2 regions of the Ruminococcus sp. OM04-4AA genome follow, and region 1 is predicted to be linked to the other one. Evidence: predicted binding sites of a transcription regulator. Region 1 holds the regulator's gene; the other holds the start of a gene.
What was found. Region 1 encodes LexA, which represses DNA repair genes until DNA is damaged. Its sites were predicted from a motif close to CNAACANNTGTTNG; they were not measured.
Positions count from the first base shown of each region.

Region 2: recA (recombinase RecA) is a predicted target of LexA. The motif match lies at 3,378-3,391, and genes of this name have one in related genera.

Region 1 covers NZ_QTZH01000003.1:90,246-95,397, forward strand. The annotation lists gene rpmA (50S ribosomal protein L27) at 1-165, shown strand, start outside; partial or broken gene obgE (GTPase ObgE) at 363-1,645, shown strand; partial or broken gene yhbY (ribosome assembly RNA-binding protein YhbY) at 1,656-1,948, shown strand; gene nadD (nicotinate-nucleotide adenylyltransferase) at 2,013-2,651, shown strand; gene yqeK (bis(5'-nucleosyl)-tetraphosphatase (symmetrical) YqeK) at 2,719-3,294, shown strand; gene rsfS (ribosome silencing factor) at 3,297-3,653, shown strand; gene lexA (transcriptional repressor LexA) at 3,760-4,374, opposite strand; gene DXB52_RS02155 (LysM peptidoglycan-binding domain-containing protein) at 4,700-4,951, shown strand.
Region 2 covers NZ_QTZH01000001.1:63,073-68,224, forward strand. The annotation lists gene DXB52_RS00270 (sugar ABC transporter substrate-binding protein) at 1-76, shown strand, start outside; gene DXB52_RS00275 (alpha-amylase family glycosyl hydrolase) at 107-1,948, shown strand; gene DXB52_RS00280 (DUF5662 family protein) at 1,945-2,475, shown strand; gene DXB52_RS00285 (histidine phosphatase family protein) at 2,497-3,138, shown strand; gene recA (recombinase RecA) at 3,445-4,584, shown strand; gene DXB52_RS00295 (regulatory protein RecX) at 4,581-5,152, shown strand, end outside.

The DNA.
Region 1 (5,152 bases):
GCTGGTAACATTCTTTACAGACAGCGTGGAACAAAGATCCATCCAGGACTTAACGTAGGACGCGGTGGAGATGACACTCTGTTTGCACTTGTAGACGGTGTAGTAAGATTTGAAAGAAAAGGAAGAGATAAGAAACAGGTTTCTATCTATCCAGTAGCTGAGTAATCAGTTTTGGCTGGAAAGTTCCGACGGAATCTTTTCACTCGCATACATGGCAAAAGGAAGCCTCAGACGTTTTTTAAGGTCTGAGGCTTTTTCTTTCAAAGAAATCTTTTATTGTCAGATGATGAAGAAATTTACGCATATATGATGTGAATAAAGATACAGAAACAGTTGTTGATACAAATTAAGAGGAGAATAATATGTTTGCAGACAGAGCTAAGATATTGATCCGTTCCGGTAAAGGCGGAGACGGTCACTGCAGCTTCCGCAGAGAACTGTATGTACCAAACGGCGGACCGGACGGTGGAGACGGTGGACACGGCGGAGACCTGATCTTCGAAGTAGATGAAGGGCTGAATACTCTTGTTGACTACAGACATAAGAGAAAATTTGCTGCCGAAGATGGGGAACAGGGCGGAAAGCGCCGCTGTCACGGTAAGGACGGAAAAGACCTTGTTCTTCGTGTGCCGGAAGGTACAGTAATTAAAGAATCTGTTACAGGAAAAGTTATCGCTGATATGTCCGGAGAGAACAGACGTCAGGTTGTCTTAAAAGGCGGAAGAGGCGGACTTGGAAATCAGCATTTTGCTACTTCCACCATGCAGGTTCCGAAGTATGCACAGCCGGGACAGCCGGCAAGAGAGCTGGAAGTGAATCTGGAATTAAAGGTAATCGCAGATGTTGGTCTGATCGGTTTCCCGAACGTTGGTAAATCTACATTGCTTTCCCGTGTTACAAATGCGGAACCGAAAATTGCGAACTATCATTTCACAACATTGAATCCGAATCTTGGTGTTGTTGATCTGGATGGAGCAAAGGGATTTGTTATGGCTGATATTCCTGGATTGATCGAGGGTGCATCCGAAGGTGTAGGCTTGGACATGAGTTCCTTCGCCATATAGAGAGAACAAAGTTAATGATCCATGTTGTAGATGCAGCAGGAACAGAAGGAAGAGATCCGGTTGATGATATTCATAAGATCAATGCAGAGCTTGCTGCTTACAATCCGGAAATTGCGGAACGTCCGCAGGTAATCGCAGCAAACAAGACGGATCTGATCTATGATCCGGAAGATGATCCGGTTCAGCGCTTGAAAGATGAATTTGAGCCAAAGGGAATCAAAGTATTTCCTATCTCCGGAGCTACAGGAAAAGGAATCTCCGATCTTCTCTACTACGTAAGTAACGAGCTTCAGAAGCTGGATCAGAAACCGGTAGTATTCGAGCAGGAATACTTCCCGGATGATGAACTGATCTATGAAGATCTTCCTTATACGGTAGAACAGGCAGATGGAATGTATGTAGTTGAAGGTCCGAAGATTGAGAAAATGCTTGGATATACGAATCTTGATTCAGAGAAGGGATTTGCATTCTTCCAAAAGTTCTTAAAAGATTCTGGTATTTTGGCAGATCTTGAAAAAGCAGGTATCCAGGAAGGTGATACAGTTAGAATGTATGGACTTCAGTTTGACTATTATAAATAAGGAGAATATTATGACTACAAAACAAAGAGCCTATTTAAAAGGACTTGCAATGACAATGGATCCGATTTTCCAGGTTGGAAAAGCAAGCATGAATCCGGGACTTACGGAGCAATTGCCGAGGCACTGGAAGCACGTGAGCTGATCAAGATCAGTGTTCTGAAGAACTGCATGGATGATCCGAGAGAAATCGCAGAGACACTTGCAGAGAGAACACAGTCTCAGGTTGTTCAGGTGATCGGAAAGAAAATCGTTCTTTACAAAGAAGGAAAAGACGATAAAAAGAAAATTCAGCTTCCAAAATAATTATTATTCAGCTTCTGAGTTTATGATTCGGAAGCTGAATTTGAATATAAGAAACTCGCAAAGCGTGTTTCTTACAGTAGAAAAGGAACAGGTACAGACAATGAAGATTGGTATTATGGGCGGAACCTTTGAACCAATTCATATAGGACATCTTCTTCTTGGTGAGTTTGCTTATGAAGATTTTGGGCTTGATGAGATCTGGTTTTTACCGAATGGAAATCCTCCACACAAAGAGACACTCGATACAGAAGAAGCAATGCATCACAGGATCGAGATGGTTCGTCTTGCAATAAAAAGTAATCCGAATTTCTCATTGAATCTTTCAGAAGCGGATACGAAGAAGCATTCTTATACGTATCAGACAATGAGGCATTTTAACGAGATCTACCCAAACGATGAATTTTATTTTATTCTCGGAGCGGATTCTCTGTTTGCTTTTGAAGAGTGGAAAGATTTCAGAAAAATTTTTACGACCTGTACGATTCTTGCAGCAATGCGTGACGACAAAGATGCTTCAGCAATGAAGGGACAGATACGATATCTCACGGAAGCATACGGAGCGCATATAGAACTGCTTCGCGCACCGTTGGTAGAGATTTCCTCCACTACAATAAGAGAAAGGGCAGCAAAGGGGCTCAGCGTGCGTTATATGGTGCCTGATGTTGTCGCGGATTACATCAAAGAAAAGAAACTATATATTTAAAGCATATTTTATCTGCACCTGCCAAAACGGCGGTGAACAGTAACCAGAGAGGAGACAGAATACGATTATGAAGGAAGCTTTCGTTGACATTAGAAAACAACTGGAAAAAAAGCTGAAAAAAGATCGTTTTGAACATACAATCGGAGTTATGTATACAGCAGCATCTCTTGCAATGCGTTATCATGAAGATATCGATGATGCTATGATGGCAGGACTCCTGCATGATTGTGGAAAGTATGGTTCTGTGCAGGAACAGGTTGAGAGATGTCAAAAACACGGTATTCTGCTTACACAATCAGAACTTGAGATGCCTGCATTGGTTCATGCGAAACTGGGAGCATATTTCGCAGAGAAAGAGTATGGTGTGATCGATAAAGGCGTTTTAAGCGCAATTACATGGCATACAACAGGACGACCGAAGATGACAATGCTTGAGAAGATTATTTATATTGCTGATTATATCGAACCGAACAGAAAGATAATTCCTGGTCTTCAAAAGATCCGTGAAACTGTGTTTGTCGATATTGACCACGCAATCTGTCTTTGTGCAGGGAATACGGTTAATTATCTGCGTAAGAATGGTAAGCCGGTAGATCCGATGAGCATTGAAACTTATCAATATTATAGCGATAAAGGAGAATAATGATGAATCAGTCAAAAGAAATGGCAAAGCTGGCATATACAGCCCTCAGTGATAAAAAAGGAGAAGATATCCAGATCATCGATATCTCAGGCGTGTCTGTACTTGCAGATTATTTCCTGATTGTAAATGGTAACAGTGACAGTCAGGTGAATGCTCTTGTGGACAATGTGGAGGAAGAACTGCATAAAGCAGGATATTCTCTGGTACAGAGAGAAGGAAATGCATCCGGAAGATGGGTGTTGCTTGATTTTGGTGATATTATTGTACATGTATTTGACAGAGAGAACAGACAGTTCTACAATTTGGAGAGAATCTGGAAAGATGGACATCATGTGTCTGTTGAAGATCTTGAAGCATAAATAATGAGAGTTATAAAAAACTGGCAGAAGAGTAGTGGAGTACTACACTCTGCCAGTTTTTTATACTTTGAGTTCTAATTAAAAATCCTATATCCAGTAATGAGATTTAATACATACGGATAACACCGATTACCTTACCCAGGATAGTGACATCTGTAAGAATGATCGGATCATATGCATCATTTTCCGGCTGCAGGCGGATAATACCTTCTTCACGATAGAAAGTCTTGACTGTAGCGCCATCTTCAATCAGTGCAACTACCTGTTCCCCATTTTCAGCAGATGGAGTCTGCTCAACAATAACATAATCCCCACTCAGAATTCCTGCATTGATCATACTTTCACCTTGTACCTGAAGCATAAATGTCTGCTTGTTTGGCATATATTCTACAGGAATAGGAAAATAATCTTCAATATTCTGTTCTGCAAGAAGCGGTTCGCCGGCAGCGACACGGCCTATGATCGGAATATTCACCATCTCTCTTCTTGTCAGGTTGAAATTATCATCCAGAATCTCAATTGCACGGGGCTTGGTAGGGTCTCTTCTTATGTAACCATTCTTTTCCAGCGTCTCCAGATGCGAATGAACGGAAGAGGTAGACTTTAAATTCACAGCCTCACAGATCTCACGAACTGCCGGCGGAAAGCCTCTTGTTAAAATCTGGTCTTTTATATATTCTAAAATCTCTTTTTGCTTAGGAGTAATATTCCCTTCTGACATATTGTTCCCTCCGAATCTACTATAATCATAAGAACATAATAACACAGCATTTTTTAGAAAGCAAACATTTGTTGCGAAAATATGTTCGGTTTTATGAAGTAAAATGCTTGACAAACATTTGTTCGAACGATATAATAAAAATACAAAAGAACAGATGTTCGATACATAGCAATAACAGAAGATAAGTATACAGTAAGCGAAAAGAGAGGAAGAGGATTATGAAAAAGTATTCAGGAAATCATTCAGTAAATTCAAAGAAGAAACATGGTGTTATTCGTCATTCTGGTTTGGTAATATGCAGTATTCTTTTATTCTCTGCAGCTGTATGTACTTTGGAATGTTCCGAGTTTCGGCAAAGGAAATAGATCAACAGAGAACTTCAGATGCTATTGAGATCTGTTACACAAGCAGATTAATTGAACCAGGTGACAGCCTTTGGAGCATTGCAGAAGAAACAATTACAGACGGATACGGCTCCGTAAGCGAATATGTAGAAGCACTTAAGGTGATGAATCATCTTGATTCAGATACGATTCATGCAGGTCAATACCTGATGATCGCTTACGAAAAATTATAAATGGTATCAATATACACCCTATGTATTGATATATACACTCCCTGAATCCGAAGAAGATTGCTATCTGCTTTCCAGAAATAGCGCTTTAAATAGCAGCAGATAGTCTCTTCGGATTTTATTAACAGAAATCAATCTATACGACAAATACCGATTTTTCCAAAAGATATAGACGAAAAACAGTACTTATGTTAAAATATATAA
Region 2 (5,152 bases), on a different contig from region 1:
GAAAGAAAATTATGAGGAAACTTTCTTTATAAATCGTGATAATGTTGAAATGTATGGAACAGATGGATGGCAGTAATTTATTGATTGCTCAAGAAAGGGGTTAAAGATGAGGAAGACAAAGGGGAGTCCGCAGCCATTTGGAGTGGATATCAAAGGTAAAAATATAAATTTTGCCGTTCAGGTAGCAAAAGGGAAGACCTGTGAACTTTTACTGTATAAGAGAGGGAAAGAAGTTCCGGAATATCAGTTTGATATGCCGGAGGAAGAAGGCGTTGGAGAAGTACGTTTCTTATCTGTTGAAGGTCTGAAGGCAGATCGATATGAATACAATTTTCTGATTGATGGGAAAGTATGTGTGGATCCATATGTAAAAGAACTTGCAGGAAAAGAGAAATTTGGTGTAGAACGGAAACTTCAGGAACATCAGATTCGTGGGAAAATTGTTTCAATGGAGGACTATGACTGGCAGGAAGATCAGCGTCTACATCTCCCATGGGAAGATGTAGTGGCTTATGGTTTGCATGTGCGTGGATTTACAAAACATTCTTCTTCAAAAGTGGTGCATAAGGGAACATTCCAGGGGGTTGTTGAAAAACTGGATTATTTAAAAGAACTTGGAGTCAACCAGATTCAGTGTATGCCGGTCTATGAATTTGAAGAGTGCGGAAAAACGAAAGTGAACTATTGGGGATATGGTAAAGGTTTTTATTTTGCCCCTAAAAAAGCCTATGCATCTGGAAAAAGTGCAGTTCTTGAGTTGAAAGATATGGTGCGTGCATGTCATAGTCAGGGCATAGAAGTTGTACTGGAGATGCCATTTGTTCCGGGAATATCAGCAAATTATGTAACGGAATGTCTGCGTTTCTATATGCTGGAGTATCATGTGGACGGATTTGTTCTGAATCCTTATAACGTGCCGTGGGAGCAGCTGATAGAAGATCCTTTTTTGAAAGATATCAAGCTGATGCAGAAAGATGATGGTTTCCAGAATGTGATGCGTCGCTTCTTAAAAGGTGACGAGAATATGGTAAATGATGTGATCTGGGCGTTAAAAAATCGTTCATCGGAGAACGGAAAATGCAATTATATTACAACACAGACAGGATTCACATTATGGGATTTAGTATCTTATGATTGTAAACATAACGAAGAAAACGGTGAGAAGAACCTGGATGGACCAGACTATAATTATAGTTGGAACTGCGGAGCTGAAGGACCGAGCAGAAAACGCACAGTTGTCAATCTTAGAAAGAATCAGGTGAAGAATGCATTAGAACTCCTGTTGACAGCTCAGGGAACTCCATGCCTTCTTGCAGGAGATGAATTCTGTAATTCGCAGAGAGGAAATAACAATGCATATTGTCAGGATAACGAGACAGGATGGGTAAACTGGACACAGTTAAAGAAAGATGACTGGCTGTTTCAGTATATAAAGAAACTGATCGGGCTGAGAAAAGAACATCGTTGTCTTCACCAGAGTACAGCACTATCCGGAATGGATACCACGCGATGTGGCATACCGGACGTATCCTATCATGGAGAAAATGCATGGCAGGTAAAAGCAGAAGTTTCCAGCCGTCAGTTAGGTGTTTTGTATTCAGGAACGAAAGAAGGGGAGCTCCCTTGTTTTACAGCGTATAATATGCATTGGCTGCCGCATCACTTCGCAATACCAACGATTGGAAAGAACGTAGAATGGTATCTTGTTATGACTACAAAAGATGGCGTGCTTTGTGAAGCGAAAAAGCTGGAAAATCAGAAAGAGGTATTACTGGAAGAACGTAGCGTAGCAATTCTGGTTGGACGTAGGATAGAGGAAAAGAAGAGTCGTTCAGAAAAGAAACCGATTTATACAGTTAAGACGCAGAATGTAAATAAAATAGAAAAACGGCAGGAAGCAGAAGAACTTTGTAAAGAAGAACAGCCGGCTAGAGAGGGAAAAGTATGAAGGCATTTGCACATTTTTGTACCATAACAAAACACAAAAAACTAGTCTTAAAAGAGTGTTTTCGTGTTGGTTTGTACAAACAGGGACTGCTCCATGATATGTCAAAATACAGTTGGACAGAATTCCGTGTGGGATGCAGATACTATCAGGGGACAAGAAGCCCTAATAATGCCGAACGGGAAGAAAAAGGGTATTCTTCCGCATGGCTCCACCACAAAGGCAGGAACAAACACCATTATGAATACTGGATTGATTATAGTCTGGAGGGACCGAACCTTCTGGCGGGAATGAAGATGCCGGTGAGATATGTAGTAGAGATGTTTCTTGACCGCATTGCAGCAAGCAAAGTGTATCTCGGGGATGCATATACCTCTGATGCACCGCTTGCTTATTATGAAAACGGACGTGCAGATGAGCTGATGCATAAAGATACAAGAGAATTATTAGAAAAACTGCTTCATATGCTTGCGGAAGAAGGCGAGGAAACTACTTACAGATATATCAAGAGAGAAGTGTTAAAAAGATAAGAAGAGGGAGTTGAGGCAGCAGTGAGGCTATATATTGTGCGTCATGGAGAGACGGATTGGAACAAGAAAAAACTGGTACAGGGACGAAAGGATATTCCCTTAAATGAATATGGGCGTCATCTTGCCCGGGAAACTTCTTATGGGATGAGACAATACCAAATTGATCTGGCTTATACAAGTCCCTTACAGCGTGCAAAAGAAACGGCAGAGATTCTTCTTGAAGGACGCAACATTCCGCTTTATGAAGATCAGAGAATCCAGGAAATTTCTTTTGGCTCGTATGAGGGAATGTCTTGTGTAGATAAGACGAAAGAAGAGAATCTTGCATTCCAGAAATTCTTTCAGGATACGGGAAATTATATTCCGCCGGAAGATGCTGAAAGTGTAGAACAACTTTATGAAAGAACCGGAGAGTTTTTAAAGAGTCTTGAAGAGAGTAAGAAGCTGAAGGATAAGAATCTTCTGATTTCTACACATGGTGCTGCGATGACAGCAATGCTGAACAGGATGAGAGGCAGTCTTTCAGTAGAACATTTCTGGAAAAATGAAGTACCGCCAAATTGCTCTGTTACGATTGCGGAACTTGAAGGCAGTGGATTCAAAATTATCCAGGAAGGAATTATCTTTTACAAAGAAGAAGTGAAACACTGGAAAGCAGTGTAGTATATAAGGGTAGTATAAAAGGCAGAATGTAAGTGCTGTGGTACTTGCATTCTGCCTTTCCTTATGCTATTCTTTAGTTGTCTGGCCGGCAGATCCTTAAGCCGGCACTGATTCACATGAACTTCAATGCTTCTGTTTCAGGAAGAGGATTCCATGGTATATCGTATTATTGCAACAAAATTAAGGGGAAGAATTATTGTTGACATTTTGAAAGAAGTATAATAAAATCTATTCATAGACGAACAACTGTTCGAAAAAAGAGAGAATGGGTTTTATACACTAAGAGAGATAGAGAAGGAGAAAATTATGGCAGGCAAAGAGAGCGTTACAAAGCTGGCGAATAACGAAGAGAAGAAGAAAGCACTGGATGCAGCGATCGCAAAGCTGGAGAAAGATTTTGGTAAGGGTGCAGTGATGCGGCTGGGAGAATCAGGGGCGCATGTAGCTGTAGAGACAGTTCCTACCGGATGTCTGAGTCTTGATCTGGCACTTGGACTTGGCGGTGTGCCAAAGGGACGTGTGATCGAGGTTTATGGTCCTGAATCAAGTGGTAAGACAACTGTCGCACTTCATATGATTTCTGAGGTTCAGAAGAGAGGGGGAATTGCCGGATTTATCGATGCAGAGCATGCACTGGATCCTGTATACGCAAAGAATATCGGAGTAGATATTGATGAACTCTATATTTCACAGCCTGACAGTGGAGATCAGGCCCTTGAGATTGCAGAGACAATGGTACGTTCAGGGGCGATTGATATTATTGTCATTGACTCTGTAGCTGCACTTGTTCCAAAACAGGAGATCGAAGGGGATATGGGAGACAGTCATGTTGGTCTGCAGGCAAGATTGATGTCACAGGCATTGAGAAAACTGACACCGGTTATCAGCAAGTCAAACTGTATTGTGATCTTTATTAACCAGCTACGTGAGAAAGTTGGAGTAATGTTTGGAAATCCAGAGACAACGACAGGAGGACGTGCGCTGAAATTCTATGCATCTGTGCGTATGGATGTCAGAAGAATCGAGACTTTAAAGCAGAGTGGAGAGATGGTAGGAAACCGTACAAGAATCCGTATTGTGAAGAATAAGATTGCTCCGCCGTTCAAAGAAGCGGAATTTGATATTATGTTTGGAAAAGGTATTTCCCGTGCGGGAGATATTCTTGATCTCGCAACCAATATTGATCTTGTGAAGAAGAGCGGTGCGTGGTATGCATATGAGGGAGAGAAGATTGGCCAGGGAAGAGAGAATGCAAAGGCATATCTGGAATCACATCCGGAAGTGATGGAGACACTGGATCAGAAGGTGAGAGCACATTATGCATTATCCGGATCAGAAGAAGCAGAGAATGAGCTTCCAGATGCTGAGAAGAAGACAGGGGCATCAAGTGATCTGAAGCTGACACCGGCTTCTAAAGTGGCTGATGAGGCAGAAAAGAAAGAATGATTGTTACTGGGATAGAAGAGCAGACAAAGACGAAGTTTAAAGTATATCTGGATGGAACATTTGCATTTGTGCTTTATAAAGGTGAGTTGAAGCGTTTTGGTATAAAGCAGGGAGAAGATCTCGCGCAGGAAAATTATGAAAAGATTCAGAATGAGGTACTGTTGAAACGCGCAAAGAAGAGAGCAATGCATTTGCTGGAGGATATGGATCGTACAGAGTCTGCATTAAGGAAAAAACTGAAGGCGGGACAATATCCGGAGAATGCAATCAGCGGAGCAATTGAATATGTGAGATCTTTTGGATATCTAGATGATGCAAGATATGCGGAAAATTTTGTTATGAGCCGCAAAGATAGTAAAAGCAAACGGGAAATCAAGGCACTGCTGTCGCAGAAGGGAGTTTCTGATGATTTGATTTGTCTGGCTTTTGAACAGTGCTATAGTGAAGATTCAGAGGAAGAGGCAATCCGAAGGATACTGCGAAAAAAGAAGGTTGATCCGGAAAGAATGGAAGAGCAGGAATATCAAAAGATATTAGGATATCTTGCACGAAAAGGATTTCGTTATGA